One region of the Bradyrhizobium sp. HKCCYLRH1034 genome, then DNA from elsewhere that is predicted to be linked to it. Evidence: predicted binding sites of a transcription regulator. Region 1 holds the regulator's gene; each other region holds the start of a gene.
What was found. Region 1 encodes PhoB, which activates phosphate uptake and scavenging genes when phosphate is short. Its sites were predicted from a motif close to TGTCATNNANCTGTCAT; they were not measured.

Region 1 (7,644 bases):
GCTCCTAGCCCGTCTTAAGCGTTCCGCTTCGTATCACCGGCGGGTTTAGCGCCCCCGCATGAACACTGGCAAGCGCTTCCCCGGGCATAGCCTCGGAACCGCGCTGGCTGCGACCGAGCAGCATGGCGATCGCCCAGATCAGTCCGAACAGGCCAATCGCGACGATCCCGAGATTGGCGACATCGTCGCCCAGCGCGGTGGCGACCCTCGTCCATCCCCCGGTCAGGCCAAGCCGCGGCGCCAACAGCGTGATCGCCTCGAAGCCGCCGATCACCAGCGCGATCGCGACAGAGGCGCCGGTGATCACGAGGTTATAGCGCAGCTTGCGTGCGGGATCGGTCAGCGCCCAGCGATAGGCGCCGACCATCAGCATGCTGTCGGCGGTGTCGACGGTGGCCATCGCCGCCGCGAACAGCGCCGGAAACACCAGCACGTGCGCAAGACTCGCGCCGCGCGCGGCCTCGGTCGCCGACAGGCTGAGAAGCCCGATCTCGCTCGCAGTGTCGAAGCCGAGACCGAACAGGAAACCGAGCGGATACATGTGCCAGGCGCGTCCCACCAGGCGGAGCACGGGGCGCAGCAGGCGGATGAGGATGCCCCGTCCGGGGCTTCCGGCGGTTTCCATCTCGGACTGCGGCTGTGCGGCGCGGCGCCAGAGGTTCACGAACAGAATGAGGTTCGCCAACGCGATCAGCAGCAGGAAGCCGGCCGACACCGACGTGCCGATGACGCCGCCGATCGCCCTGATCGCGCTCTCTTCATCCAGGAGGTCGGCGCCGGCGATGAGGCTCACGACGATGGTGGCGATGACGACGACGCTGGAATGGCCGAGCGCAAAATACAGGCCGGCGGCGCGCGGGGCGCTACCGTCCTGCACCAGCTTCCGCACGACGTTGTCGATCGCCGCGATGTGATCCGCATCGACCGCATGGCGCAGTCCGAGCAGCCAGGCCAGCATCGCGGTGCCGACGATGGCGGGCCGGTCGGCGTAGAGCGCGAACGCCCAGGCCCAGGCGAGCGCGTTGGCGGCGACCAGCCCGCCGACGAGCGCAACGTTGCGGCCGGGCTGCGATCGCCACCACAGCAGCCGAGGGGCACGAGGATGATCAATTTGAACAATCGTCATACTCGGACTATAGCAAGAGCCAGGCCAGTTCGGTAAAGCCCCCCGCTGCAGGCAAAAGCTGCAGGAAAACGTGGGCGGCCCTTCCCGGATTGCCCTCTCGCTTGGCAACCCGCTATCCAGTCACGCACAGATCATGACCAGCGGCGGGACATCTTCTTCTCTCGCCCCTCCTTCGCTCACCGCGCCGAGGCACTCTGTGCCGCGATCTCGCGCCGCACGACCGCCTCGAACTGGCTCGCGGGGGCGGCGAACATCAGCCGGGTCTCCTCGTGGAACGCCGAGAAGATGCCGACCACGGCCGGCTGTCCGCCGACTTCGGCCATGATGGGGGAGCCCGAATAGCCGAAATTGGCGAGGCAATGCACCGTCAGCAGCATCCCGTCCTTGGTCATGCCGGCGCTGCAATTGCGCTGGCCGGTCGGCGAATAGCGCCGCTCCTGGCCATAGCCGATCTCGGAGATGGTTCCGGCCGTGGTCGCAGCCTGCAATTCCTCGCGCGTCAGCGCCCTGACCTCAACCGGCTTCGACGGCAGCGCGTCCTTCAGCACGATCAGCGCCCAATCGGCGGGCGAGCGGTCGAGCGACCACCTGTCGTGCCGGGTCGGGACGAAATCAGGCGCCACGATCAGCTTGTCGGCGACCGACGATGCCGCCGGCGTGCCCCTGTTCATGCCGGCCAGGAAGCGGACGTTGCCGGGGCTGACCTGCGCCACGCCGTTGAACACGCAATGCGCCGCGGTGAGCACGACGCGCGGCGCGACCAGCGTGCCGGTGCACCAGCCGCCGGTCGAGTATTGCGCGACGGTGACGACGCCGATCGACGACGCCGGCCACGAGGTGGGATCGACGACCTCGCCGATGTGGCGGTCGAGCCCGAGCAGTTGCTCCGGACGCGGAGCGGCGATGCCGGCCTCCGCCGATTCCGGCTTCGGCCGCCAGGCCGCAATGGCACTCTGAGCCTGGACGCGCTGCGGCTCGGTCAACTTGACCCGCTGCACGTCGCGGCCGGCCGATCGCACGCCGCTACGGCCCGCCATCACCAGCCAGGCATAGCCCTGCACGACGTCCTGTTTCACACCGCGGCCGTCGAGCAGCATCAGGCCGAGCATGTATTGGGACTGGGCGAAGCCCTGCGCCGCGGCGCGGCTGAACCAGCGGCCGGCTTCGCCGTAATTGCTCGCAACACCTTCGCCATTGACGTAGGCGATGCCGAGATAGTGCTGCGCGACGGCGAGCCCCTGATCGGCGGCCTTGCGGTACCACGCCAGCGCCTCGGCGGGGTTGCGCGGTTGGCCCCAGCCGAAGGCGTGCATGAAGCCGACGTCGAACTGCGCCCGCGCATCGCCCTTGGCGGCCAGCGGCAGCAGCCGTCGCATCGCCGCCGCATGCTGCCCGTTGCCTGCCGCCGCGACCGCGTCTTCGAGCTCGGCGGCCGTGGCGCCCGCCGCGCCGCCGAGCAGCACGGCAAGAGATATGATGATGGTCTTGATCAAGGGCGTCCGCTGGGACCGAAACATCGTGACGGGCCACGAAGCAGACACGATCAAGACGGCGGCGGCGTGGCGGAAAGCGGACCGCGATCTCCTCAATCGGGCCGCCTCGCGTCTCACACCTGCTGCGTCCTCACGCCCGATCGCCCCTTACACCTGCTCGCTCTTGGCGAAGCGATCATCGAGCGCATAACCGGCGCCGCGCACGGTGCGGATCGGGTCCTGCTCGCGGCCGGGATTGAGCAGCTTGCGCAGGCGGCCGATATGGACGTCGACGGTGCGCTCGTCGATGTAGATGTCGCGGCCCCAGACACTGTCGAGCAGCTGCTCGCGGCTGAACACGCGGCCGGGATGCTCCAGGAAGAACTCGAGCAGGCGGTATTCGGTCGGGCCGAGATCGATCGGCCTACCAGAGCGCGCCACGCGGCGCTTCTCGCGGTCGAGCTCGATGTCGCCATAGGACAGCACGGTCGCCAGCCGCTCCGGACTCGCCCGCCGCAGCAGGCCTTTCACCCGCGCCAGAAGCTCCGGCACCGAGAACGGCTTGACGATGTAGTCGTCGGCGCCGGTCGCGAGGCCGCGCACGCGCTCGCTCTCCTCGCCGCGTGCGGTGAGCATGATGATCGGCAACTGCCGGGTCTCGGTCCGCGCCCGCAGGCGGCGGCACAGCTCGATGCCGGACAGGCCCGGCAGCATCCAGTCGAGCACGACGAGATCGGGAACACGCTCCTTCAAGCGCGTGTCGGCTTCGTCGCCGCGCGCCACGGTCTCGACCTCGTAGCCTTCGGCCTCGAGGTTGTAGCGCAGCAGCGTCGTCAGCGCCTCCTCGTCCTCCACCACCAGAATTCGGGCGCCCATGTCTGAACCGTCTCTCTCAGTTGCCGGGGATCGTCGATGCGAAGCTCGTCATGTCGCCCTTCGGGCGCTTGTCCATGATCTGCTGGCCTTCGATCATATAGAACACCGTCTCGGCGATGTTGGTCGCATGATCGCCGATGCGCTCGATGTTCTTGGCGCAGAACATCAGGTGGATGCAGAACGAAATGTTGCGCGGATCCTCCATCATGTAGGTCAGGAGCTCGCGGAACAGCGAGGTGCAGATGGCATCGACTTCCTCATCGCCCTTCCACACCGTCATCGCCGCCGGCAAATCGTGCGCGGCATAGGCGTCCAGCACCGTCTTGACCTGCGACTGCACGAGATCGGTCATGTGCTCGAGCCCGCGGATCAGCTTCAGCGGATGGAAGTCGCTCTCCAGCGCCGCGACGCGCTTGCCGATGTTCTTGGCGAGGTCGCCGATGCGCTCCAGATCGGTCGCCACGCGCATCGCGCCGACGATCTCACGCAGGTCGACCGCCATCGGCTGTCGCCGGGCGATGGTAAGAACGGCGCGCTCCTCGATGATGCGTTGCAGCTTGTCGACCTCGGCGTCGGTGGCGACCACCTTCTGGCCGAGCGCGATGTCGCGCCGCACCAGCGCATCGACGGAATCGACGATCAGCCGCTCGGCGAGGCCGCCCATCTCCGATACCAGACGGGTGAGGTCCTGCAGATCGCTGTCGAACGCCTTGGCGGTATGTTCACTGGCCATGATGATCTCCTGAAGACAATGTCGTCGGCGTCAGCCGAACCGGCCGGTGATGTAATCCTGGGTCCGCCGATCACTCGGCGAGGTGAAGATCTTGCTGGTGTCGTCGAACTCGATCAGCTCGCCGAGATACATGAAGGCGGTCTTGTCGGAGACGCGCGCCGCCTGCTGCATGTTATGCGTCACGATGGCGATCGTATAGTTTTCGGCGAGTTCCTGGATCAGCTCCTCGACCTTGGCGGTCGAGATCGGATCGAGCGCCGAGCACGGCTCGTCGAACAGGATCACCTCCGGCCGGACCGCCACGGTACGCGCGATGCACAGCCGCTGCTGCTGGCCGCCTGACAGCGACAGGCCCGAAGCGTTGAGCTTGTCCTTGACCTCGTTCCACAGCGCGCCGCCGCGCAGCGCCTTCTCGACCCGGTCGTCCATCTCCGACTTGGAGATCTTCTCATAGAGCCGGATGCCGAAGGCGATGTTCTCGTAGATTGTCATCGGGAACGGCGTCGGCTTCTGGAACACCATGCCGACCCGGGCACGCAGCAGGTTCAGATCGAGCTTGGGATCGAGGATGTTGGTGTTGTCGAGCATCAGCTGCCCGGTCGCCCGCTGCCCCGGATAGAGATCGTACATCCGGTTGAAGATGCGCAGCAGCGTGGACTTGCCGCAGCCGGACGGGCCGATGAACGCGGTGACGCGGTTGGTGCCCAGCGACAGGTTGATGTTCTTCAGCGCATGATGGTCGCCGTAGTAGAAGTTGAGGTTGCGCGCGGTCACCTTGGCCGGCGCATCCGGAAGCGCCTTGCCGTGAAGAGCGTGATTGGGCTGACTGACGGAGACGGACAGTTCGGTCATTTGGTGTTCCTCTCGGCGCCGAGAATGCGTGCACCGATGTTCAGGGCGAGCACGGCCAGAGTGATGAGAAGGGCTCCGCTCCAGGCCAGTTGTTTCCAGTAGGCATAAGGGCTCTGGACGAAATTGTTGATGGTGACGGGCAGGTTCGCCATCGTCTTGGAAAGGTTGAGGCTCCAGAACTGGTTCGACAGCGCGGTGAACAGCAGAGGCGCGGTCTCGCCGGCGACGCGGGCGGTCGCCAGCAGCACGCCGGTGATGAGGCCCGAGCGCGCCGCCCGATAGGCGATGCGGCGGATCACCAGCGAGCGCGGCAGGCCGAGCGCAGACGCCGCCTCGCGCAGCGGGTTGGGCACGAGCAGCAGCATGTCCTCGGTGGTGCGCAGCACCACCGGGATCACGATGACCGCCAATGCAAGGGAACCCGCGAGTGCCGAGAAGCCGCCCATCGGCACCACGACCGCACCATAGATGAACAGGCCGATGATGATCGAGGGCGCCGACAGCAGGATGTCGTTGATGAAGCGGATCACCGAGGTCAGGCGGTCGTTGCGGCCGTATTCGGCGAGATAGGTGCCGGCGAACAGGCCGAGCGGCGCGCCGATGCCGACGCCGATGATCGTCATGATCAAGGAGCCGACGATGGCGTTGCGCAGGCCGCCTTCGCTGGAGCCGGGCGGTGGCGTGTCGGCGGCAAAAACCTGCAGGCTGAGGCCGGCGAGTCCGTTATAGAACAGCGTGAACAGGATCAGCGCCAGCCAGGTGACGCCGAACATCGCGGCGGCAACGCAGAGGCCGCGGATCACGATGTCTCTGCGGCGCCGGCGCGCATAGATCGGATTGACCGGCGCATCGAGTGTAAGCGTGTCAGCGCTGGACATGGCTTATTTTCCCGCCTTGGCTTCGAGCCGCATGAGCATCAGCCGCGCGCTCGCCAGCACGAAAAACGTGAGCACGAACAGCAGCAGGCCGAGCAGGATCAGGCTCGACTGGTGCAGCCCGTCGCTCTCCTGGAATTCGGAGGCGATGGCGGCCGAGATCGTGGTGCCCGGTGCGAAGATCGAGGATGAGATACGGAACGAGTTGCCGATGATGAAGGTCACCGCCATCGTTTCGCCGAGCGCACGCCCCAGCGCCAGCATGACGCCGCCGATCACGCCGACACGGGTGTAGGGAATGACGACGCTGCGCACGACCTCCCAGGTGGTGCAGCCGACCCCGTAGGCGGCTTCCTTCAGCACCGGCGGGACCGTCTTGAACACGTCGACCGAGATCGAGGTGATGAACGGCAGCACCATGATCGCCAGGATCAGCGAGGCGTTGAACAGGCTGAGATAGGACGGCGGACCGGCGAAGATGTCCTGCAGCACGGGGATGCCGGCGCAGAGATTGATCATGAACGGCTGGAACGTATAGGCCAGGAACGGCCCCAGCACGAAGAAGCCCCACATGCCGTAGATGATCGAAGGAATGCCGGCGAGCAGCTCGATGGCAAGTCCGATCGGACGGCGCAGCCATTGCGGGCACAGCTCGGTGAGGAAGATCGCAATGCCCAGACCGACCGGAATGGCGATCAGCATCGCGATGAAGGACGTGACCAAGGTGCCGTAGATCGGGCCGAGCGCGCCGAGCACCGGCGGATCGGCCGACGGCGCCCAGCGCCGCGTCCACAGGAATTCGAAGCCATATTCTCTCATGGCCGGCCATGCGCCGACGATGAGCGACAGGATGATGCCGCCCAGGATCAACAGGACGGAGATCGCGGACAGCCGCGTGATCCAATAGAAGGTCACGTCGCCGAGCTTGAAGGCGTTGAGCGCGCGTGCCCGGTCATAGGGTCCGGCAGCGGCCGCGATATCGCTGACTTCGGTCTGAACCGCCATCTCTGCCAATTCTGCCCCCTGTTCCTTGGACACGCCTCAACCCCGGTAGTGCCCCTCCCCCGGAGGCCGGGAGAGGGGATTTTCGATACGTCCAGCTCAGCTCTTGATGTCGGCCGACCAGGTCTTCTCGATCAGCTTCACGACGCTGTCGGGCATCGGGATGTAGTCGAGCTCCTCAGCCATCTTGCCGCCCTTCTCGAACGACCACTTGAAGAACTTGATGGCTTCGCCGGACGCCGCCTTGTCGGCCGGCTCCTTGTGCATCAGGATGAAGGTCGCCGCCGTCATCGGCCAGGACTTGTCGCCGGGCTGGTTGGCGAGGATCACGTAGTAGCCGGGGGCCTTGGCCCAGTCGGCATTCGCGGCCGCGGCCTGGAAGGCCTCGACGGTCGGCTGCACGGTCTTGCCGGCTTTGTTCATCATGCCGGTGTAGGTGAGCTTGTTCTGCTTGGCATAGGCGTACTCGACATAGCCGATCGAGTTCTTGGTCTGGCCGATGTTGCCGGACACACCCTCGTTGCCCTTGGCGCCGACACCGACCGGCCACTCGACGGCGGTGTTGAAGCCGATCTTGCTCTTCCAGTCGGCGCTCACCTCGGAGAGGTAGTAGGTGAAGTTGAAGGTCGTGCCCGAGCCGTCGGAGCGGCGGACCACGGCGATCGCATCGGACGGCAGCTTGACGCTGGGATTGAGCTTCTTGATCGC
Region 2 (7,644 bases), on a different contig from region 1:
TCAGGGGCTTAGCGGACCGAGGAGTTGCAGGCGCGCCGGGAAATTCTGCAACTCAGGCGAGAAATGGCGAAAAACAAATGCGGCCGGACAATGCCGGCCGCATTCACATATCCGATCGATTCTTATTCCGCCGCCAGCGCGACGGACACGCCAGCGGCTTCGATCGCAACGGCAACCGACTGGATGATGGCGGCAAAGCGCACGGCGGTCTGGATCGTGGCCGCGGGCACGCCCGCATCCTGCAGGACCTTCTCGTGCGAATCGATGCACGTGCCGCAGCCGTTGATGGCGGACACCGCGAGCGACCACAGCTCGAAATCGGCCTTGGCGACGCCGGGGTTGGCGATGACGTTCATCCGCAGCCGGGCCGGCATCGTCGCGTACTCCTTGTTCGAGGCAAGGTGCACGAAGCGGTAGTAGACGTTGTTCATGGCCATGATCGCGGCGGCCGATTTCGCCGCCGCCAAAGCGGCGGGCGACAGCTGCGCGGCCGCAACCGATTCGAAGGCCGCAACGACGCTCGGATTGCGAGTCGCAATCGCGCAGGCGACGAGCAGGCCATATTTGGCCTGCGGCGACAGCGTCTCGTCGGAGGCCATGGACGACAGATTGAGCCTGACGTCCTTGGCGAAGTCCGGGATCTGGTCCTTCAGCTGCTCGATCGACACGATCAGGCGACCTTCAGGGTCTCGCCGCCGACTTCGCGGTTGCACGGGCAGAGCTCGTCGGTCTGCAGCGCGTCGAGGACGCGCAGCGTATCCTTCGGAGCGCGGCCGACATTCAGGTTGGTCGCATAGACGTGCTGGATGGTGTTGTCGGGATCGACGATGAAGGTGTAGCGATAGGCGACACCGTCGGGCGAGCGGACGCCGAGGCCGTCGACCAATGCGCCCTTGGTGTCGGCGAATTGCCAGATCGGCAGCTTGTGCAGATCCTTGTGGTCGCGGCGCCAGGCGAGCTTGCAGAACTCGTTGTCGGTCGAGCCGCCGAGCACGACGGCATCGCGGTCCGCGAAATCCTTCGCCAGGCGCGCGAACTCGGCGATCTCGGTCGGGCAGACGAAGGTGAAATCCTTCGGATAGAAGAAGATGATCTTCCACTTTCCAGGGAAGCTGGTCTCGGTCAGGGTCTCGAAGGCGCTCTCGCCCTTCTCTTCCTGAAGATGAAAGCCGGGTTTCACGCCGACGATTTCAAACGATGGCAGCTTGCTTCCGATTCCGAGCATTGGGGCACTCCAAGAAAATTATTGCGCTGCAATAGCGAGGCGCATTGTGCATTGCAAGCGATATGCCATTCGTTTTTAGTATCAGTGGATTGTCGAAAACCCGACACGTGGCGGCAACATGCTGCGAGTGCGAGGCCGTGGCGATGGGGAGCTTTTGGATGGAGCTGGCTTGGAGCGTCGGCTTCGTGACATTGCGATCGGACATCGAGCGACGACAGCCGGAGCGCGCGCGTCGTCGCCACGGCAAAATGAGGTTGATATCCGCTTGGTCGAAGCGCCATGCGACGTCGTGTTGACGGTCTCGACGACGCCCGACGTGCAATTTCTTTGTGCGGCCGAAGTGGCAAAATTGACATTATCGCCTTCGTCGCGATGCACGTTTGACCACGGCGACTCGCTAAGCGGCATGAAGGCGACAAGCCGTCGGCAGATCACGGCGCGGCACGGTGCAAGGTGTCGCACGGCGCACAGTGTTGTCAGCTTTTCAGCAGATCGCGTCTGTTATTTCGCCTTGCTGCGCGATGACCTGACCATAGTCTCCTCGCAGATTTTCATCGGCCTGGGAGGAGTTCATCACCATGAGCGAAACTGTCTCGGCACCAAATGCAAGCGCGAGCCTGTCGATCGATCGACGATTTCTCGCGACCTCAGCCGCGCTCGCGGCAGGATGGGGAGCCCTGCCGCGGGAGCGCGCCGACATCTCGCCGCCACTCTCGGTCTTCGGCCGCGAGGCGCCGCCGCACTATGCAGCCATGCCGAGCTGACGCCGCTATCCCCCCTGGACGGCCGTGAGCGGCCAGTCTCCGATGATGCGGAAACGTTCGTGGGCATTGGCCTGGCGGAACAGCACAATCCTGTCGATCCGGAGCTTTGTCAGTGACAGTGCCGCGAATCTCTCCTGCAGCATCATCAGGATCGGCCGGCGCCGTTCGTCGGACAGCCGGCAGGTCAGCGTCATGTGGAAGCGGAAATCCTCCATGACATAGGGATAACCCCAACGATCGAGATGATCGCGCTGCCGTGGTGTCAGCAGATCCGGCTTGCGCCGAGCACGGTCGTCGGCCGTCATCGGAGCGCGAAATGGCTCAAAGGCCTGGACACAATCGGCCGCGAGCTGTTGCAGCGCCGGCGACGGCTCGCCGGGGATCATCGCGATGAAGCCGCTGATCGCGTCCACGATCGGACAGATGGCCGGGACGGCTCGCGGCGTGGCCGCGAACGCGGCACAGGCGCTGCGGAGCGCGGCTTCGTTCTCCGCATCCGACAGCTCGAACGGAGCCTTCAAGGTCGCGTGAAAGCCGTATTTGCGCGGGTCTGCGGTCAGCTCAGCCCAGTCTGGAAGCGCGCGGACGATCTCGCTCGGAAAGCTGCGGTCATCGCCGCTCCACGCGTCGTATCCGAGCAGGCTCGCGCCGAATTCCGCCAGATCCGCCGTCGCTGGTGGAGCATAATAGATCGCATAGCGCAGAAGATTGGCCATGGTTCGCTACTCCGCCGCCATGGCACGCGCCGGCCGGGCGTTCAGCCGGTCGGTCTCGGTGAGATAGACCAGCCGGCCGGACGCGATCACGGCGACGACATGGGGGCGCAACGGCACGCGGTCGTCGACCAGAATGATATCGGCGCGGCGGCCCTCGGCGAGCGTGCCGCGGTCCGCCAGCCCGGCTGCGCGTGCAGGGCTGCCCGAGATCAGATCCCAGGCGCGCGCCAGCGGAAGAACGCCGTCGGCCGCAAGCCGGTACGCTGCCAGCAGCGGCGCTGGATAGTAGTAGTCGGAGGCCAGCACCGAGCAGAGGCCCTTGGCGATCATGTCGCTGGCCTTCGTCCACCCGGTATGGCTGCCGCCACGGACGACGTTGGGCGCGCCGAATACGATCGCGTCGTCCCCTTGAGCGGCCTCGCGCGCGGTCTCCTCATTGACCGGAAACTCTGCGATGGTCACTCCCTGGCTGCGAAACGCCTTGCGCATGGCCGGGCTGTTGTCGTCATGCGACAGCATGCGGACACCAGCCTTGCGTGCGATCTCGGCCAGCCGCGCGATCGAGGCCGGAACGGCGTCGGCGCGAGCGGCGATGCGCGCGACCAACCGGTCGAACTCCGCGCCGGGCAGGCCGGTGCGGTCGACCATGCGCTGGCGCTTGTGCGGCTTGTCCAGACTCGCCACCGTCGAATCCATGTGATCGTTGAAGGCGAACAGGTCAACGCGCCGGTCGGCGAGCCACCGGCCGATCTCCTCCTCATCGTCGAGATTGAAGGTCTCGTGACGCAGATGAAAGCGCGTGTCGGCTGCGAGCCGCGGGCGCAGCGCTTCGATCGATTCGAGCAGGCGCCGCGCATTGTCGGCGCTGCGCAGGCCCGGCTCCCATGACCAGGTCGTCGCGTGAAAGACCGTGGTGATGCCATTGCTGATGGCCTGGCGGTCGCTGTCGATCAGCGCAACGTCTGTCGGGAAATCGACCCCGGCGCGCGGCATCATCTGGCGCTCGAACGCATCACCATGAATGTCGACGATGCCGGGAAGCACGGTGAGCCCCTCCGCATCGAGTTCGAGACCCGACCGGCGTCCCGGTGTCCCGATGCCGGCGATCACGCCGCCGGATATGATCAAGGAGGTGTCGACGAAGTCGGTATCGACGAGGCAGCGGCCTCGCGAGATGGAGATATCGGTCATGGGGCGGCACTCTGCCGCACCGAGACGCGTGCGTCGAGGGCAGCCTCGTATTTGTCGAGAAACGCGGTGATCGCGAGCTTGCGGAAATCCGGCAGCGCCGCGCGCAGCGCCTCGTGATTCCAATCCCACCACGCCAGATCCAGCAGCCGCTGCTCGACCTCGCGCGGAAACCGGCGCTTGATCGGGCGCGCCGGATTGCCGGCGACGATGGTATAGGCCGCAACGTCCTTGGTGACGATGGCGCCGGCCGCCACGACCGCGCCGGTGCCGATGTTGCGGCCCGGCAGCACGATCGCGCCATGGCCGATCCAGACATCGTGTCCGATCTGGACATGATGCTCTCTCCGCCAGGCGAAGAACTCCGCATCGTCCGGCTCTCCTGGGAAATAGGCGCTGGCGCGATAGGTGAAATGGGCCTGCGTCGCCCGCTGCATCGGGTGGTTGCCCGGATTGATCCGGGTCATCGCCGCGATCGAGCAGAACTTCCCGATCCTCGTGTAGGTGATCTGGGAATCGTTGACCACATAGGAGTAGTCGCCCATCGTCACCTCCTGCAGGATGGTGCGGGCGCCTATCTCGCAATAGGCGCCGAGCGTCACGTCCTGGAGCTTGGCCGAAGGGTCAACGGTAGGTTCAATCGAAAGCGACTTGCCGGCCATCTCGCGTCCTGTCTCTACGCCTGTGAGGGTGTTGGATCTCCCTTATGACAGAGGCGTGACATCTGCATGACTGCGGCCAGCGTGTGGACGGATGTGGCGCCGCAGTGTCGCTGTCACATAACTGTAGAATCCAGACGTTAGCGATAGGCCAAAGCGAGGCGTCTGGAGAATTCAATGCTGGTGGTGGATGGCCTGACGTGCCGTTTTGGCATGAAAGCCGCAGTCGACAATGCATCCTTCTCTGTTGCACCGGGCAGCTTCGTCGGCGTGATCGGGCGTTCCGGCGCCGGCAAGTCGACCCTGCTGCGGTCCATCAATCGCCTGAGCCCGGTGAGCGGCGGCCGCATCCTCTTCAAGGATCTCGACGTGACGGCGCTGCGCGGCCGTGACCTGCGGCAGTGGCGCGCGCGCTCGGCGATGATCTTCCAGCAGTTCAATCTGGTCGGCCGATTGGACGTGCTGACGAACGTGCTGATGGGGCGACTGGCCGAAATCCCGTCGTGGCGCTCGCTGGCGCAGCTCTGGCCAGCGGAGGATGTCGCCATGGCGCTGTCGGCGCTCGAGCAGTTCGACATGGCCTCCCTCGCCGCGCAGCGCGCCGATCAGCTCTCGGGCGGGCAGCAGCAGCGCGTCGCGATCGCGCGCGCGATGGTGCAGAACCCCGAGATCATTCTCGCAGACGAGCCGATCGCCTCGCTCGATCCCCGTAACACCAAGATCGTGATGGACGCGTTGCTGCGCATCAACAAGCATTTCGGCATCACCGTCGTCTGCAATCTGCATTCGCTCGATCTGGCGCGCAGCTATTGCGATCGCCTGATCGGCATGGCGACCGGACGGATCGTGTTCGACGACGTGCCGTCGGCGCTGACGGCGCAGATCGCACGTGAACTCTACGATCTCGAGGCGGACGAGGTGATGGGTTCGATCCATCCGGCACCGGCGGCAACGGTGCCGGTACTCGGCGAAGCGGCCGTGGCCTGAGACGCGGATTTCTGCAAGCTCGAGCTTCCGCATGGCGCGGGGGCGAGACCTGTTACTTACTGCAACAAGAGGGCATGTTATGATCAATCGTCGCATCGTTCTGGCGGGCGTCGCTGCGCTGGCTTTCACGGCCTCGGCGTCAGCCGAGGACTGGAAGGCGAAGTATCCTGAGCTGACCTTCGCCGTGGTCCCGGCAGAGAACGCCTCGGGTGTCACCGAGCGCTGGACGCCTTTCGTGAACTATCTCTCGAAAGAGCTGGGCGTGAAGGTGACGCTGCGCATCGCCAACGATTATGCGGCCGTGATCGAAGGCCAGCGCGCCGGCAACATCCACATCGCGAGCTACGGTTCGGCCTCGTTCGCCCGCGCCCGGCTCACCGGGGTCAAGACCGATGCCTTCGCCAACGACATCAACTCCGACGGCAGCACCGGCTACTATTCGGTGTTCTTCGTCAAGGCGAGCAGCCCGTACCGGAAGGTCGAAGACCTCAAGGGCAAGAATCTCGGCCTCGTCGATCCGAACTCAACGTCGGGCAACAACGTGCCCCGCTTCGAGCTCAACAAGATGGGCGTGACCGACGCCGAGACGTATTTTGGCAAGGTTGTCTTCACCGGCAGCCACGAGAACGCGGTGCTGGCCCTGTCGCAGGGGACTGTCGACATCGCGGCCAACCAATGGACGAGCGACAACGACTCGACGCTGGCGCAGATGCTGACCAAGGGCATGCTGAAGAACGCTGACGGTTCGCCGATGAAGAAGGACGACTTCCGCATCATTCACAAGTCGGCGCCGATCATCAACGGCCCCTACGCCTACAACACCGACCTGCCGGCCGATCTGAAATCGGCGATCGCCAAGGCCTTCTTCGATGCGCCGATCAAGGACAAGGCCGCCTTCGACCGTCTCTCCGACGGCCAGAAGAAGGGCTTCCACCCTGCCACGACGAAGGACTGGGATGGCACGATCGACCTGATCAAATTCGTCGACAGCCTGCGCAAGAAGGCGTCCTGATCGACGATCCATCGATGGTGAGCCGGGTCTCGTGGGGCCCGGCTCGTCCGTTGAAGAATCCCTCGCACGTCCGAACCAAGAGCAGCACGAAGCCGATGGCTGTTGCCGTTTCGATCCTTCCGAGCCAGCAGCTTGCGGCTCTGAACGAGACCTATCGGCGGGCCGTTTCGCGCCGCCGTTTGCGTCTTGCCCTGTCCGCCATGGTATTCCTGGCGGTGCTCTTCGCCGCGGCCATCGGTGCCGAGGTCAATCCGCGGACGTTCTATACCTACTTCGGCAACTTCATCAGCTACTTCGATCGCATCTTCACGCTCGACGACGGGCAGCGGGTCTGGACCAATCTGCCCGAATGGTTCTGGGGCTTCAGGAAGTGGCTCAAGCTGTTGGCAGAGACGCTGCTGATCAGCTACGTCGGCACGATGGCCGGAATGCTCGTCGCATTCGGTCTCAACTTCTTCGCCGCCGAGAACACCTCGCCCGCGCCGTGGATCCGCTTCACGGTGCGCCGGCTCCTTGAATTCGCCCGCACCGTTCCGAGCGTCGTGTTCGCCCTGATCTTCGTCATTGCTTTCGGGCTTGGGCCGATCCCGGGCGTCCTCGCCATCGCCCTTCATTCGAGCGGTGCGCTCGGCAAGCTGTTCTCCGAGGTCGTCGAAAACGCCGACATGAAGCCGGTCGAGGGCGTGCGCGCCACCGGCGCGAGCTGGCTGTCCTGCATGCGCTTTGCCGTGCTGCCTCAGGTCATCGCCGGCTTCTCCAGCTACACGCTGCTGCGGTTCGAGATCAACGTGCGCGAGGCGTCCGTGATGGGCTTCGTCGGTGCCGGCGGCATCGGCCAGGAGCTCGTGGTCGCGATCCGCAAGTTCTACTATTCCGACGTCAGCGCCATTCTTGTCATGATCGTGGTCACCGTGTTCCTGATCGACATCGGTACCGGCTGGCTGCGCGGCCGCCTGTTCGGCTCGGAGGCCCGCACATGAGTATCTCCGGCTCACCCGACCCGAAGCAGCTCGCCGAGCGCTATCCGCAGATCTTCAATCGGCCGTTGTCCGCACGCCTTGCAACGCCGCTCGTGCTGGCGTTGGCCGTGGCG
Region 3 (7,644 bases), on a different contig from region 1:
GTGTCGATTTGCCCGAGCCGGACTCGCCGACGATGGCGAGCACCTCGCCGGGATAGAGCACGAAGGAGACGTCGCGGCAGGCTGCCAACCGGCCGTAGCTCTTCGCAAGCCCTTCCGCGACGAGCAGCGGCTGATCGGATGCGCTGATCATCTCAGCCATGGGCGCTCTCCTTGTGCGGGGCGGCGCTCTGCTCGCCACGATGTCCGGACGCCTGGCGGCCCTCGCAGTAATCGGTGTCGGAGCAGACGAACATGCGGCTGCCCTTGTCGTCGGTCACGATCTCGTCCAGGTAGGAATCCTCCGCGCCGCACAGCGCGCAGGGGGCATCGAACTTGTAGCGCGTGAACGGATGGTCCTCGAAATCCAGCGAGACGACCGGCGTATAGGGCGGAATGGCATAGATTCGCTTCTCGCGTCCCGCACCGAACAATTGCAGCGCCGGGCAATTGTCCATCTTGGGATTGTCGAACTTCGGCGTCGGCGACGGATCCATCACGTAGCGCGCATTGACCTTGACCGGATAGGCGTAGGACGTCGCGATGTGGCCGAAGCGTGCGATGTCCTCATAGAGCTTGACGTGCATCAGGCCATATTCGGCCAGCGCATGCATGCGGCGGGTCTCGGTCTCGCGCGGCTCGAGAAAGCGCAGCGGCTCCGGGATCGGCACCTGATAGACCAGCACCTGCCCCTCGTGAAGCGGCGCCTCGGGAATGCGATGCCGGGTCTGGATCACGCTCGCCTCTTCCGTCGACGTCGTGGTCGCGACGCCCGCGGTCTTGGCGAAGAATTTGCGGATCGAGATCGCATTTGTCGTATCGTCCGATCCCTGATCGATGACCTTGAGCACGTCGTCGGGACCGAGAATGGCGGCGGTGACCTGCACACCGCCGGTGCCCCAGCCATAGGGCATCGGCATCTCGCGGCTCGCGAACGGCACCTGATAGCCGGGAATCGCGATCGCCTTCAGGATGGCGCGACGGATCATCCGCTTGGTCTGCTCGTCGAGATAGGCGAAATTGTAGGTCGGCGCGCTCATTCCGCAGCTTCCTTCAATTCGGGAACGGCATTGGCCTCGGCGAATTCCTGGCGCAGCTTGCGCAGCAGGCCGAGCTCGGACTGGAAGTCGACATAGTGCGGCAGCTTCAGATGCTCGACGAACCCGGTCGCCTGCACGTTGTCGGAGTGCGACATCACGAACTCCTCATCCTGCGCCGGCGCGACCGTATCCTCGCCCAGCTCGCGTGCCCGCAAGGCGCGGTCGACCAGCGCCATCGACATCGTCTTGCGCTCGCTCTGCCCGAAGGCGAGACCGTAACCGCGCGTGAAGCACGGCGGCTCGGTTGCCGATCCCTTGAACTGGTTCACCATCTGGCATTCGGTCAGCTCGATCGATCCGAGCGGCACCGCGAACCCGACCTCCTCGGCCACGAACTCGACCTCGACTTCGCCGAAGCGGATTTCGCCGGCAAAGGGATGGTTGCGGCCGTAGCCGCGCTGGGTCGAGTAGCCGAGCGCGAGCAGAAAGCCCTCATCACCGCGTGCGAGATTCTGCAACCGCAGATCACGATCGGCGGGAAAGCCTAGGGGATCGCGGGTGAGATCGCCGACCGGCGCGCCAACATCGGCTTGCGGCGACGGCTCGATCAGCCCGTCCTGGCCGAGAATATCGGTGACACGTGGCGTCGGCGCATTCGGCGCCTCGGCACGGGCCGGCGGCTCCGGCTCGGCGGCGGCCGCCAACTGCGGATCGAGCAGCCGATGCGTATAGTCGAAGGTCGGCCCGAGCACCTGGCCGCCCGGAATGTCCTTGAAGGTCGACGAGACGCGCCGCTGCACCCGCATCGCACCGGTGTCGACCGGCTCGGTCGCACCGAAGCGCGGCAGGGTCGCGCGGAAGGCACGCACCAGGAAGATCGCCTCGATCAGATCACCGCGTGCCTGCTTGATTGCGAGCGACGCGAGCTCGCGGTCGTACAGCGAGCCCTCGGCCATCACGCGATCGACGGCAAGCCCCAACTGCTCGGAGATCTGCGCCAGCGAAAGTTCGGGCACATCGCGATCACCCCGGCGTTCATGCGCCAGCAGCCGGTGCGCGTTCTCGATGGCGCGCTCGCCACCCTTGACGGCAACATACATGCCTCACTCTCCTGCGGAAACGAGTCGGGTCGTTCGCGAGATGGCGACGATGGACGAGCCATCGACCAGCACCACATCGACACCACGCGGAAACAGCTTCTCATTGATCGACAGCCGCTCGAACAGATCGGCGGGCGCGACCGTTGCACGGAACGATGTCGCCCCGTCGATGCCTGGACCGCGCAGCTTGAACGCCGGCCCCTCGGACAAGCTCGGCACCTGCAGGATCAGCGTCGTCGAGCGATCAGGGTATTCAGCACTGCCGAGCGCGAATGAATTCAGATCAGGCAGCGCTTCGGGGTCCGCCGCCACCGCAAAGCAGGCGAGCGCGGCATCGGCGACGATCGGCGCCCCGGTGTGAAACTTGAGCCAGGCGCCGACCTCGGGCGTGCCGGCGAGCGGCGCATCGAGCCAGATCGGCGTATCGTGATCGAACAAGGTCAACGCGATCGCGGCAGCACCAGGCATCAACGACGACGGCCGGCCGACATCGCCCTCGACCTGCCGCACATTGCCCGGACGCGCCATGGCCTCCATGACGGTACGGAAGGTCGATTGCGCGGACAGGACATTGTCGGCGAAACCAGGCTGCAGATCGGAAGCGGCAGCAGCCATCAGCCTTCTCCTCGCACCATCGTATAGAAATCGACACGCGTGGCCGCAGCCTCCTCCGCTCGATGCTCCCGCGATGCGCGCATCAGCTCCTGCAGCGGCGCGACCACCTGAGTCTCGATCGATCGCGCATGGCTCGACGACTGGATCATCGCGTCACACAGCGCCATCAGACGCGCCTTGCCGGCGTCTCGTCCGAGCACATAGCCGAACCCGACCTCGCCGCTCTCCAGCCGTACCGCGGCGCGCGACACCGTCGCTTCGCCGACATTGAACGGCGCACCATCACCGCCGATCCGGCCCCGCAGCATCACGAGACCATTCTCCGCCGGACGCAGGTCGCGATACTCAGGCAGCGCCAGTCCGTCGAGCCTGGCGCGGATGTCCGCATGCGAGGCATGCGCCAATACCCGCATCGCCGTCCTGCGCCGGTCCTGCATCGCGGTCTCGCCTTCCATCTTCACCCCGAACTTGCTATCGCGAAGTTGTCTATGTTAATAGACAACTTCGTAACGAAGCGCCATGACTGTTTGATGACATGGGCGTGATTTTCAGGTCGTGCAGCGGAGAACCGCAGATGAGCATGCAGGGCGCCGACTCGGGCGTGGCACTGTGGCGCCGGGTGGCCGACGGCATCGAGCGCGACATCGCCGACGGCCGCTTCGCGGCCGGCACCCGCCTGCCCGGCGAGACCGAGATCGCCGAAACCTACCGCGTCAACCGTCATACGGTGCGTCGCGCGCTCGCGACCTTGGCCGAGCGCGGCCTCGTGCGCGCCGAGCGCGGCAGCGGCACTTATGTCGAAGCGCCTCGTCTGTCATATCCCCTGAGATCGCGAACCAGGTTCTCCGAGATCGTGGGCGCCGGCGGGCGCGAGCCGCGCGGACAGTTGATCGCAGCGTCCGAAGAGTCGGCGACGCGCGAACTCGCGCACGCGCTCCGACTGAAGACGGGGGCGCCGCTGGTCCGAATCGAGGCACTGCGTCTTGCCGACAAGACCCCCATCTGCGTCAGCACGTCCTGGCTGTCGTCCGAGCGATTTCCCGAGGCCGGCCACATCTTCGCATCGCTCCGCTCGATGACGGCGCTGCTTGCGCATTACGGCATTCGCGACTATCGCCGCGGCGCGACCAGGATCACGGCGGCCATCGCCGACGCGAGCGACGCCGCACGGCTCGACCTCGCGCTGGGCCGTCCGGTGCTGGTGGTCGACAGCACCGACATCGATGCCGATGGGACGCCGCTGGTCAGCAAGCGCTCGCGCTTCGCGGCGGAGCGCGTGACGTTCGAGGTCGAGAGCTAGACCAGACCCCGCCGCCTCGCTTCGTTCTTGCGCCCTCAGTCGATGAGCGTGCCGTCCTGATTGAAGAACGGATGCGGCCCGTCGAAATCCCCGATCGGCACCTGATGCGTGACGACCGTTCCAAATCCCGGTCCTGGAAACCAGGCATGAAGGTGAAAGGCCGGTGGCTCGATCCGGAAGGATGGCGGACGAAGCTCGGCCAGGTCGAGCGCGACGGCATGGTTCGGTGCCGGGCAGATCGTGCAGGGGATGCCCGCAAACCGGGTCAGCGTCGCGCGATGAACGTGACCGCACCCGATCAGTTGCACCCGCGGATGGCGCGTGAGGACGGCCGCGAGATCGTCGGCGTTGCGCAGGTTCTGCCGGTCCATGTGCCAGATGCCAGTGGCGAACGGCGGGTGGTGCAGAAACAGCAGGGCCGGCCTTTCGCTGGATCCGGACAGCGCGGCGTCGAGCCATTGCAGACTCGCTTCATCGAGCTCGCCATGCGGATGGCCGGGCACGCTGGAATCGAGCAGAAGCAGATCGAGATCGGCCAACTCTACGCACCGGTTCAGCGGACTGGTGGGTTGACCATGCAGAGCGCCCGGAAACGCCGCGCGCATCAGCTCGCGTGAATCGTGATTGCCGGGCACGGCGACGAATGGAGTTTCGAGCTCGGCGAGAAGATCCTTGAGATGATCGTACTCGGCCGGCGACGGCGTATCGACGAGATCGCCCGAGATCACCACCAGATCGAGCTTCGGCTCGAACCGGTTGAGCTCCGTGATGCAACGGGTCAACGCGCGCGCCGTATCGACGCGGCGGTAGGCGAGCCGGCCGGGCGCCTTGATGTGCAGGTCGGATATCTGGGCGATGACGACGGGGCTCTTGGTCATCAGCAGATCAGCCTTTCTCCGGCAACAGCCGAATGGAGTCCGTTGCAATCCGCAGGCCGATCCGCTCTCCCGCAGCGACCCTGATCGAATTCGGCGCGTCCACGGTCAGTGCAATTGAGGCGGCGTCGCGGACGATGATCCGCTGCCGGTCGCCGACAAAGCGGACGCTGTCGACGACGCCAGTCAGACTCGATGCCGCGGCATCGACGATCCCGATCGTTTCCGGCCGAACCATCGCCACCGCCAGGTTACGTGGACCGGGATCGGCGATCGGCTGCCGACCTCCCGGCAGAACGAGCTGGGCTCCGTCGATCGGCGCCTCGATGATGTTGGCCGCGCCGACGAACTCCGCGACGAATCGATCGGCGGGCGAGAAATAGATCTCGCGCGGCGTCCCGATCTGCGCGATGGCGCCCTTGCGCATCACGACGATGCGGTCGCCGAGCTCCATGGCTTCGGCCTGGTCATGCGTGACGTAGATCGCCGTGATGCCGAGCGTGCGCAACAAGCCGTTGAGCTCGCCGCGCAGGCGCTCTCGCAAGGCCGCATCGAGCGCGGTGAGCGGCTCGTCGAGCAGCAGCACGCTCGGCCGTATCGCGACCGCGCGCGCCAGCGCGACGCGCTGGCGCTGGCCGCCCGAGAGCTGATCGATTCGCCGATCTTCGAGGCCGGCGAGGTTGGTCAACGTGACCAGCTCTGCGACCCGCGCGGCGCGCTCCGGCTTGGGCACGCCGCGGATCTTGAGCCCGTAGCCGATATTGTCCGCGACGGTCATGTTGGGGAACAGCGCGTAGGATTGAAACACCATGCCGACATTGCGCTTCTCGATCGGCTGCCTCGTCAGATCCTTGCCGCCGAACAGCACGCGCCCGCCCGCATCGGGTGTTTCGAGCCCGGCCACGATCCGCAGCAGCGTGGTCTTGCCGCAGCCGGACGGCCCCAAAAGCACCAGCGTCTCGCTCTGCGCGATGTCGAGCGTGGCGCGCGCAAGCGCGCAGGTCCCATCGGCAAAGGTCTTGCCGCAATTCTCCACCTTGAGGGCGGCTCCATGCCGGGTCATCGTGCTCACCTCAGGCTTCCTCTCTCGCCGATCCATTGCATGGCCACCAGCAGCGGGATGATCATGACGAAGAAGATCAGCGTGTAGGCGGACGCGACCTCGAGCCGCATCGATGCGTAGCTATCGGCAAGGCCGACCGGCAGTGTCTTGGTCAGCGGCGTATGCAACATCCAGGTCAGGTTGAATTCTCCGAGGGATAGCGTCACCACCATGAGGCTGCCCGCCAGGATCCCCGGCGCGGCATTAGGAACGATGACATCGATGAAGCGGCGCCATGGCGCGGCTCCGACCGATGCGGCACCTTCGTCGAGCGACTTCACGTCGATCGTCGAGAACACCGCCATGACGGACCGCACCATGAATGGCATCGTAAAGATCACATGGCCGGCGAGGATGAACAGCCATGAGCGGCGGAAGCTTCCCGCCCCGCCATAGGTGAGCAACAGCGCGAGCGCGATGGCGAGCCCGGGAATCGCGAGCGGCAAGGTGATGATTTCCTCGACCAGCCGCGCCAGCCGTCCGCCGCGAACGTACAGCGCATAGGCAGCGGGAACACCGACCACGAGCGTGACCGCCAGCGTGCCCAGCGCGATCAGGATCGATGCCATGATCGTGCCCGCGTAGAGCTCCCAGACCTGGGCCACCCACTGCAGCGTCACGCCGGACTGAATGCCGCGGAAGTAGTTGACGGTCACGCCCGCGGCGATCGAAAGGCCGGCCGGCACGGCCAGGAAGGCGGCGACCAGCAGTGTGAACAGCAGTTGAAGGATGAAGATGGCCCTGTCGCGCACGTGCCTACCCTGCCGCTGCCACCGAGCTGCCGGCGAAGGAGCGCGCCAATGCGAGCATCAGCCAGGTCATCAGGCCAAGGCCGACCGAGAGCGCCGCCGAGGTGGCCAGGTTTCCGGCCAGCGTGAATTCCGTGTAGATCAGCATGGGCAACACGTCGATGTTCGTGGCCAAGGTGAATGCCGTTCCGAACGCGCCCATCGCCGTCGCGAACGCGATCGCGCCGGATGCGATCAGCGCCGGCGTCAGGGCCGGCAGGATCACGTCGCGCAGCACGGCCCAGGGGCCGGCACCGAGCGAGCGCGCGGCCTCCTCCAGCCCCGGGTCCAGCTTCTGCGCGGCAGCCATGATCGTGAGGATCACCCGCGGAATCGAGAAATAGAGATAGCCGAGGAACAGCCCGTAGATCGAATAGGCGAATACGAGCTTGTCGCCGGTGAGCCGGGACGAGACCTCGCCGATCAGCCCCTGACGGCCAGCCAGAAGGATGATCATGAAGCCGACCACAACGCCCGGAAAAGCGAGCGGAAACGTCAGGATCGCAACCAGGATCGCGCGGCCCGGAAACCGGTGACGCTGCAGAAACAGGCCGGCGATCGTCGCGATGATCAGGGTCGCGATCGTGGTGGCCGCCGCCAGCGCCAGCGTGTTGAGGAGAGTCGTGCGGTAGCGCGGTTCGAGAATGATCGCGAGATATTCGGTCAGACCGTGCGGTCCCTCAGCGCCGGTCGCGAGCAGCCTCGCCATCGGCAACAGGAAGAATGCCGCGGTGACGGCTGCCAGGGGCAGCAGGCAGAGCCGGACGAAGGATTTGTGCGACATGTGATCAAGTGCACCTCCGCCGGATCGTCTCCGGCGGAGGCGC
Region 4 (7,644 bases), on a different contig from region 1:
TGAAGAAGGAAGGCTTCACGATTCTCCTCGTCGAGCAGAACTTCCGTTTCGCCTCGACGGTCGCTGATCGCTACTACGTCGTCGAGCACGGCAAGGTCATCGACGGCTTCGCCAATGCCGATCTGTCGGCCAACATGGACAAGCTGCATACTTATCTCGGCGTCTGACCAGCGCCAGCGGCGCTGACCTGGCAGTTCCTTCCGCGGTTTTCTCGCGGTTTTCTTGGTAGAATCTCTTGGCAGTTCTCTTGGCAGTTTTCTTGGAAAGTTCTGGAAGTTGGAAATGAAGAGCAAATTCATCGCGTCGCTGCTGCTGGGAACGGCACTCACTCTCGCCGCTGGCAGCGTCGCTTCGGCCGGCGACAAGACCGTCAAGATCGGCGCGCTGTCCGATCAGTCGGGTCTTTATGCCGATCTCGGCGGTCCCGGCTCGACACTCGCAGCGCAGATGGCGATCGAGGATTCCGGCCTCACCGCGAAGGGCTGGAAGATCGACGTCATCTCCGGCGATCACCAGAACAAGCCGGATATTGGCACCTCGATCGCGCGCCAGTGGTTCGACGTCGACAAGGTCGACGTCATCGTCGACGTGCCGAACTCGGGCGTGGCGCTGGCGGTGAACAACGTCGTCAAGGAAAAGAACGGCGTCTACATCAATTCGGGCGCTGCGACCTCGGATCTCACCAACGCGCAGTGCTCGCCCAACACGGTGCACTGGACCTACGACACCTACATGCTCGCGCACACCACCGGCCAGGCGCTGGTCAAGGCGGGCGGCTCGACCTGGTTCTTCCTGACGGCAGACTACGCCTTCGGCGCCGCGCTGGAGCGCGACACCACGGCGGTCGTGACCGCCAATGGCGGCAAGGTGATCGGCGGCGTCAAGCATCCGCTCAACACCTCCGACTTCTCCTCCTTCCTGCTGCAGGCGCAGTCGTCGAACGCCAAGGTCATCGGCCTCGCCAATGCCGGCGGCGATACCACCAATACGATCAAGCAGGCGGCTGAGTTCGGCATCAATAAGGGCGGCCAGAAGCTTGCCGCGCTGCTGTTGTTCCTGACCGACGTCAAGTCGATCGGGCTCGACATCGCGCAGGGCCTCAACTTCACCGAGACCTTCTACTGGGACATGAACGACCAGACCCGCGTCTTCTCCGAGCGCTTCGCCAAGCGCATGAAGAACGGCGCGCCGCCGACCATGGTGCAGGCGGGCGTCTATGCCGGCTTGATGCATTACTTCAAGGCGCTGGAGGCGCTCGGCGAGAACCCGCATGACGGCGTCAAGATCGTCGACAAGATGAAGTCGATCCCGACCGACGATGCGCTGTTCGGCAAGGGCGAGATCCAGCCGAACGGCCGCACCATCCACACCGCCTATCTGTTCGAGGTCAAGAAGCCCTCGGAGTCCAAGGGCCCGTGGGATCTCTACAAGCTGGTCGGCTCGGTACCGGGCGACCAGGCCTTCACGCCGCTCGACAAGAGCGCGTGCGCCTTGTTGAAGAAATGAACCGCTGTGGCTCCGGCGGCTGAACGTCGCCGGGGCCGCCATCTTCTGGGAAACGCCGAGAGAAAACAGAAACAAGACGATGCAGGCCCTCTACGCACAGCTCCTGGTCGGACTGATCAACGGCTCGTTCTACGCGCTGCTCAGTCTCGGGCTTGCCGTCATCTTCGGCATGCTCAACATCATCAATTTCGCCCATGGCGCGCTCTACATGATGGGCGCGTTCTGCGCCTATTTTCTGCTGAACCTCGGCGGCATCAATTATTGGTGGGCGCTGCTCCTGGCGCCGATCATCGTCGGCATCTTCGGCATGGTCCTCGAGCGCACCATGCTGCAATGGATTGCCGGGCTCGACCATCTCTACGGACTGCTGCTGACGTTCGGATTGGCGCTGATCATCCAGGGCGTGTTCCAGAACTTCTTCGGCTCGTCCGGCCTGCCTTATGCGATCCCGGATCAGCTCCGCGGCGGCATGAACCTCGGCTTCATGTATCTGCCGGTCTATCGCGGCTGGGTCGTCATATTCTCCCTGGTCGTCTGTCTAGCGACCTGGTTCCTGATCGAGCGGACCCGGCTCGGCGCCTACCTGCGCGCCGCCACCGAGAATCCGACCTTGGTGCGGGCGTTCGGCATCAACGTGCCGCGCATGATCACGCTGACCTACGGCCTCGGCGTCGGGCTCGCGGCGCTGGCCGGCGTGTTGTCGGCGCCGATCAACCAGGTGCGGCCGCTGATGGGCGAGCACATCATCATCGTGGTGTTCGCGGTGGTCGTGATCGGCGGCATGGGTTCGATCATGGGCTCGATCATCACCGGCTTCCTGCTCGGCGTGATCGAGGGACTGACCAAATATTTCTATCCCGAGGCTTCCAACACCGTGGTCTTCGTTCTGATGGTCCTGGTGCTGCTGGTGAAGCCGACGGGTCTGACCGGACGGGCGGCCTGACATGACATCCATCACCGACGCAACCCTGCCGATCACCCCGCGCGCGATGCGCGATGAGATGATCGTGTTCGTCATCATGACAGCGCTGCTGGCGATCGTGCCGTGGACCGGGCTCTACCCGTTCTTCGTCATGCAGGCGCTGTGCTTCGCGCTGCTGGCCTGCGCCTTCAACCTCCTGATCGGCTATGGCGGCCTGCTGTCGTTCGGCCATGCGATGTTCCTGGGAACGGCCGGCTATTGCAGTGCCCACGCGCTGAAGGTGTGGGGGCTGCCGCCCGAGCTCGGCATCCTGACGGGCGTCGCCGGATCGTTCGTCCTGTCGGTGATCACCGGCTACATCTCGATCCGACGCCAGGGCATCTATTTCGCGATGATCACCCTGGCGCTGTCGCAGCTCCTGTACTTCATCTATCTGCAGGCGCCGTTCACCCATGGCGAGGACGGCATCCAGGGCATTCCGCAGGGCCGGATGTTCGGCATCCTCGACCTGTCCAAGCCGACGGTGCTCTATTACGTCGTGCTGGTCGGCTTCCTCGCCGGCTTCCTGCTGATCTTCCGCACCATCAACTCGCCGTTCGGCGAGGTGCTGAAATCGATCCGTGAGAACGAGCAGCGCGCGATCTCGCTGGGCTACAAGACCGACCATTACAAGCTGCTCGCCTTCATCCTGTCGGGGACGCTGGCGGGCCTCGCCGGTGCGCTGAAGGTGTTCGTCGCCCAGAATGCCTCGCTGACCGACGTCGAGGTCGGGATGTCCGGCCAGATCGTGCTCATGACCCTGGTCGGTGGGCTCGGCACCGTGTTCGGCCCCGTCGTCGGCGCGTTCGTGATCGTCGGCATGCAGCAATATCTGTCCGGCTTCGGCCAGTGGGTGACGGTGATCCAGGGCGTGATCTTCGTCGCCTGCGTGCTCACCTTCCGCCGCGGCGTCGTCGGGGAAATCGCCCATCTGTTCAAGCGATCCCTCTAAGTCATTGATCTGAAAAGAGATCGTCGAAAGGGCAGAAAGCGGTGGATGATCCGGCCACCGCTTCTGCTGGTGCGCGATCCGGAGTATGACAGTTCTGTGACGGGCCGGCCCTGGCCCGTTTCGGAATGGATGGATCTCGTCCCATGCTGCACTGGTTTCGCGCCGTCCTCCCGCGGGAGGAGCGGTTTTTCGATTTGTTCGCCCGCCACAACAAGGTGGTGATTCAAGGCGCCCATGCGCTGCAGGACATGCTGCAGGGCGGCGACGACATCCTCAGGCATTGCCAGCGCGTCAGCCAGCTCGAGAACGAGGCCGACAACATCACCCGCGAAGTGCTGACCGCTGTCCGCCGCACTTTCATCACCCCATTCGACCGCGGCGACATCAAGAACCTGATCACCTCGATGGACGACGCCATCGACCAGATGCAGCAGACCGCCAAGGCCGTGGTGCTGTTCGAGGTCAAGGAGTTCGAGCCGACCATGCGCGAGATGGGCACCTTGCTGGTCGACTGCGCCAACCTGATCGGAAAGGCGTTGCCGCTGTTGCAGGCGATCGGTCAGAACGTGCCGATGATCACCGCGATCACCGAGGAGATGACCAAGCTCGAGGGACGGGTCGACGATCTCCACGACATCGGGCTGAAGGAGCTGTTCCTCAAGCACCGCAACGCCAACACGATGGATTTCATCGTCGGCGCCGAGATCTATGACCATCTGGAGAAGGTCGCCGACCGCTTCGACGACGTCGCCAACGAGATCAATTCGATCATGATCGAACAGGTCTAGGGTAGGGCCGCGCCGTGGACGCTCAACTCGGCCTTCCGATCCTGGTCGGCCTCATCGCCGTCGCACTCGCCTTCGATTTCCTCAACGGCCTGCACGACGCCGCCAACTCGATCGCGACCATCGTTTCGACCCGCGTGCTGCGGCCGCAATATGCGGTGTTCTGGGCCGCATTCTTCAATTTCGTGGCGTTTGGCGTGTTCGGCCTCCACGTCGCCCAGACCATCGGCACCGGCATCATCGATCCCGCCATCGTCGACGCGCAGGTGATCTTCGCTGCCCTGGTCGGCGCCATCGTCTGGAACCTGGTCACCTGGGCCGCCGGCATTCCGTCGTCGAGCTCGCATGCGCTGATCGGCGGGCTGGTCGGGGCAGGGGTCGCCAAGGCCGGCATCTCGGCCACCGTGTGGAGCGGCCTGTCCAAGACCGTGCTCGCGATCGTGCTGTCGCCGCTGGTCGGGCTGGTGCTGGCGATGATCCTGGTCGCGATCGTGTCCTGGGCCTCGGTACGCTCGACGCCGTTCGCGGTCGACCGCGCCTTCCGCATCCTGCAATTCGCCTCGGCCTCGCTCTATTCGCTCGGCCATGGCGGCAACGACGCGCAGAAGACGATGGGCATCATCGCCGTGCTGTTGTACTCGCAGGGCCGTCTCGGCGAGCAGTTCACGGTGCCGTTCTGGGTCGTGCTGTCGTGCCAGGCCGCGATGGCGCTTGGCACCCTGATGGGCGGCTGGCGCATCGTCCGCACCATGGGCCTGCGCATCACCAAGCTCAACCCGATGCAGGGCTTCTGCGCCGAGACCGGCGGCGCCATCACGCTGTTCCTGGCGACGTTCCTCGGCGTGCCGGTGTCGACCACCCACACCATCACCGGCGCGATCGTCGGCGTCGGCGCCGCCCGCCGCGCCTCCGCGGTGCGCTGGAACGTGGCCGGATCGATCGTCTACGCCTGGATCTTCACGATTCCGGCCTCGGCCATCGTCTCGGCGCTGACGTTCTGGCTGGTGTCGGTGCTCCGGCACTGATCCGGGGCGGGCGAGGGGCAACTCGCCGGTTGGAGTTGCGGTGCAAAACGCCTATATGGAGGGCGCGCGGCGGCCGTGATCCCGCGCCTTTCCCATCAAATCGCCCGCTCTCTGGCCCCGAAACGACGTCCGCCGCCTCATGTCCGATACAAGTTTGACGACCGAACAGCCGTCCCGCTCCGCGCTCTCCGATGAGGTCGCGCGCCGGCGCACCTTCGCCATCATCTCGCACCCGGACGCCGGCAAGACGACGCTGACCGAGAAGCTGCTGCTGTTCGGCGGCGCCATCAACCTCGCCGGTCAGGTCAAGGCCAAGGGCGAGCGCCGCAACACCCGCTCGGACTGGATGAAGATCGAGCGCGAGCGCGGCATCTCGGTCGTCACCTCGGTGATGACCTTCGAGTTCGAAGGGCTGGTGTTCAACCTGCTGGACACGCCGGGCCACGAGGACTTTTCCGAAGACACCTATCGCACGCTGACCGCGGTCGACTCGGCCGTCATGGTGATCGACGCCGCCAAGGGCATTGAGGCGCGCACGCGCAAGCTGTTCGAGGTCTGCCGCCTCCGCGACATCCCGATCATCACCTTCATCAACAAGATGGACCGCGAGAGCCGCGACACCTTCGATCTGCTGGACGAGATCGAGAAGACTTTGGCGCTCGACACCACGCCGATGACCTGGCCCGTGGGGCGCGGCCGCGACTTCATCGGCACCTATGACATCCGCGACGGCGGCGTGCGTCTGCTCGAAGGCGGCGGCGCCAAGACCGGCGCGGCGCAGCAAATCGACATCGCCGAGCTCGGCAAGATCAACGCCAATCTCGACATGAGTCAGATCACCGACGAGCTGGAGCTGGTCAAGGAAGCCTGCAAGCCGTTCGACCTGGAGGCATTCCGCGAGGGCCACCTGACGCCGGTCTATTTCGGCAGCGCGCTGCGCAATTTCGGCGTCGGCGATCTGCTCGAAGGCCTCGGCCGCTACGCGCCGTCGCCGCGCGCGCAGGAGTCGAACCTGCGCAAGGTCGACGCCGCCGAGCCGCGCATGAGCGCCTTCGTGTTCAAGATCCAGGCGAATATGGACCCCAACCACCGCGACCGCATCGCGTTCGCGCGGCTGTGCTCGGGCAAGCTCAACCGCGGCATGAAGGCGAAGCTGGTACGCACCGGCAAGACCATGCCGCTGTCGAGCCCGCAATTCTTCTTCGCCCAGGACCGCTCGGTGGCGGACGAAGCTTTCGCCGGCGACGTCGTCGGCATTCCCAACCATGGCAGCTTGCGCATCGGCGACACCCTGACCGAGGGCGAGGATCTCACCTTCGTCGGCGTGCCGAGCTTTGCCCCGGAAATCGTCCGCCGCGTCCGCCTCACCGATGCGATGAAGGCCAAGAAGCTGAAGGAAGCCTTGCAGCAGATGTCGGAGGAGGGCGTCGTGCAGGTGTTCCGCCCGCGTGACGGTGCGCCGGCGCTGGTCGGCGTGGTGGGACCGCTGCAGCTCGACGTGCTCAAGGCGCGGCTCGATGCCGAGTACTCGCTGCCGGTCGAATTCGAGATCTCCGAGTTCTCGCTGGCGCGCTGGATCTCGTGCGACGACAAGAAGAAGCTCGAGGCGTTCATCGCCGCCAACAATTCCGGCGTCGCCGACGACGTCGACGGCGATCCGGTGTTCCTGGCCAAGAACGAGTTCTATCTCGGCTACACCAAGGAACGCGCCGAAGGCATCGTGTTCTCCAACGTCAAGGACGTGAAGAAGAAGGCCTGACGCTGCTGCTCTCCGGTCATTCCGGGGCATCGCGAAGCGATGAGCCCGGAATCCATTTTGCCTCTTGTTCTGTCGCTCAATGGATTCCGGGCTCGCCCTGCGGGCGCCCCGGAATGACGCGTAGAGAGAAACAGGACTCTTCCACAGTCGACTTGGCGCATGCTGCGTGATGAGACCCGTAGCGCCGCGCGCTTTTCACCAGACGACTGGTGAGCTACGCTTCCTCTCACACCAAGCGGGGGGGAAAAGAAAATGCCAGCGGGATCTTTGGGCCGCCTTGTCCGGCGCCAGATGGTGGCACTGTTAGCTGTGTGTGGCTTGGCGTTCGCGGCGATCGGAGCGGCAGACGCCGCCGAGGTGGTCGCGCTGGGCGCCAGCAACACCTATGGCAAGGGCGTCAATCGCGGCGAGGATTTTCCGGCCCAGCTCGAGGCCATGCTCCACGGCAAGGGCGTTCGGGTCAGCGTCGCCAACGCCGGCATCAACGGTGATACCACAGCCGGGATGCTGTCCCGCTTCGACAGCGCGGTCGATGGATCAACCCGCGTGCTGGTGCTGCAGCCCGGCGGTAACGACGCCCGCAAAGGGGTCGGCGACCAGCGCGCCAGCAGCATCAGCGCCATGTTGGCCAAGGCCGCGCAGCGCCGCATCAAGGT

Region 2: the regulator PhoB is predicted to act here: its motif matches at 4,600-4,616, upstream of phnC (phosphonate ABC transporter ATP-binding protein).
Region 3: the regulator PhoB is predicted to act here: its motif matches at 3,272-3,288, upstream of phnF (phosphonate metabolism transcriptional regulator PhnF).
Region 4: the regulator PhoB is predicted to act here: its motif matches at 3,505-3,521, upstream of ACQR0W_RS10850 (DUF47 domain-containing protein).

Annotation. Positions count from the first base shown of each region.
Region 1 is NZ_JBNPUW010000009.1:315,014-322,657, forward strand. Features, by position in the region: gene ACQR0W_RS22975 (HoxN/HupN/NixA family nickel/cobalt transporter) at 5-1,126, opposite strand; gene ACQR0W_RS22980 (trypsin-like serine protease) at 1,303-2,619, opposite strand; gene phoB (phosphate regulon transcriptional regulator PhoB) at 2,767-3,474, opposite strand; gene phoU (phosphate signaling complex protein PhoU) at 3,491-4,207, opposite strand; gene pstB (phosphate ABC transporter ATP-binding protein PstB) at 4,238-5,059, opposite strand; gene pstA (phosphate ABC transporter permease PstA) at 5,056-5,937, opposite strand; gene pstC (phosphate ABC transporter permease subunit PstC) at 5,941-6,939, opposite strand; gene pstS (phosphate ABC transporter substrate-binding protein PstS) at 7,036-7,644, opposite strand, start outside.
Region 2 is NZ_JBNPUW010000008.1:338,040-345,683, reverse strand. Features, by position in the region: gene ACQR0W_RS21420 (carboxymuconolactone decarboxylase family protein) at 123-668, opposite strand; gene ACQR0W_RS21415 (peroxiredoxin) at 671-1,225, opposite strand; gene ACQR0W_RS21410 (hypothetical protein) at 1,804-1,989, shown strand; gene ACQR0W_RS21405 (DUF1045 domain-containing protein) at 1,995-2,705, opposite strand; gene ACQR0W_RS21400 (alpha-D-ribose 1-methylphosphonate 5-triphosphate diphosphatase) at 2,712-3,896, opposite strand; gene ACQR0W_RS21395 (DapH/DapD/GlmU-related protein) at 3,893-4,555, opposite strand; gene phnC (phosphonate ABC transporter ATP-binding protein) at 4,730-5,539, shown strand; gene phnD (phosphonate ABC transporter substrate-binding protein) at 5,619-6,551, shown strand; gene phnE (phosphonate ABC transporter, permease protein PhnE) at 6,647-7,531, shown strand; gene phnE (phosphonate ABC transporter, permease protein PhnE) at 7,528-7,644, shown strand, end outside.
Region 3 is NZ_JBNPUW010000008.1:328,488-336,131, forward strand. Features, by position in the region: gene phnK (phosphonate C-P lyase system protein PhnK) at 1-160, opposite strand, end outside; gene ACQR0W_RS21325 (alpha-D-ribose 1-methylphosphonate 5-phosphate C-P-lyase PhnJ) at 153-1,037, opposite strand; gene ACQR0W_RS21330 (carbon-phosphorus lyase complex subunit PhnI) at 1,034-2,137, opposite strand; gene phnH (phosphonate C-P lyase system protein PhnH) at 2,141-2,752, opposite strand; gene phnG (phosphonate C-P lyase system protein PhnG) at 2,752-3,207, opposite strand; gene phnF (phosphonate metabolism transcriptional regulator PhnF) at 3,327-4,052, shown strand; gene ACQR0W_RS21350 (phosphodiesterase) at 4,088-4,930, opposite strand; gene ACQR0W_RS21355 (ABC transporter ATP-binding protein) at 4,938-5,990, opposite strand; gene ACQR0W_RS21360 (ABC transporter permease) at 5,996-6,781, opposite strand; gene ACQR0W_RS21365 (ABC transporter permease) at 6,786-7,601, opposite strand.
Region 4 is NZ_JBNPUW010000004.1:131,350-138,993, forward strand. Features, by position in the region: gene ACQR0W_RS10830 (ABC transporter ATP-binding protein) at 1-167, shown strand, start outside; gene ACQR0W_RS10835 (ABC transporter substrate-binding protein) at 283-1,506, shown strand; gene ACQR0W_RS10840 (branched-chain amino acid ABC transporter permease) at 1,586-2,449, shown strand; gene ACQR0W_RS10845 (branched-chain amino acid ABC transporter permease) at 2,451-3,419, shown strand; gene ACQR0W_RS10850 (DUF47 domain-containing protein) at 3,563-4,207, shown strand; gene ACQR0W_RS10855 (inorganic phosphate transporter) at 4,222-5,229, shown strand; gene ACQR0W_RS10860 (peptide chain release factor 3) at 5,369-6,988, shown strand; gene ACQR0W_RS10865 (GDSL-type esterase/lipase family protein) at 7,298-7,644, shown strand, end outside.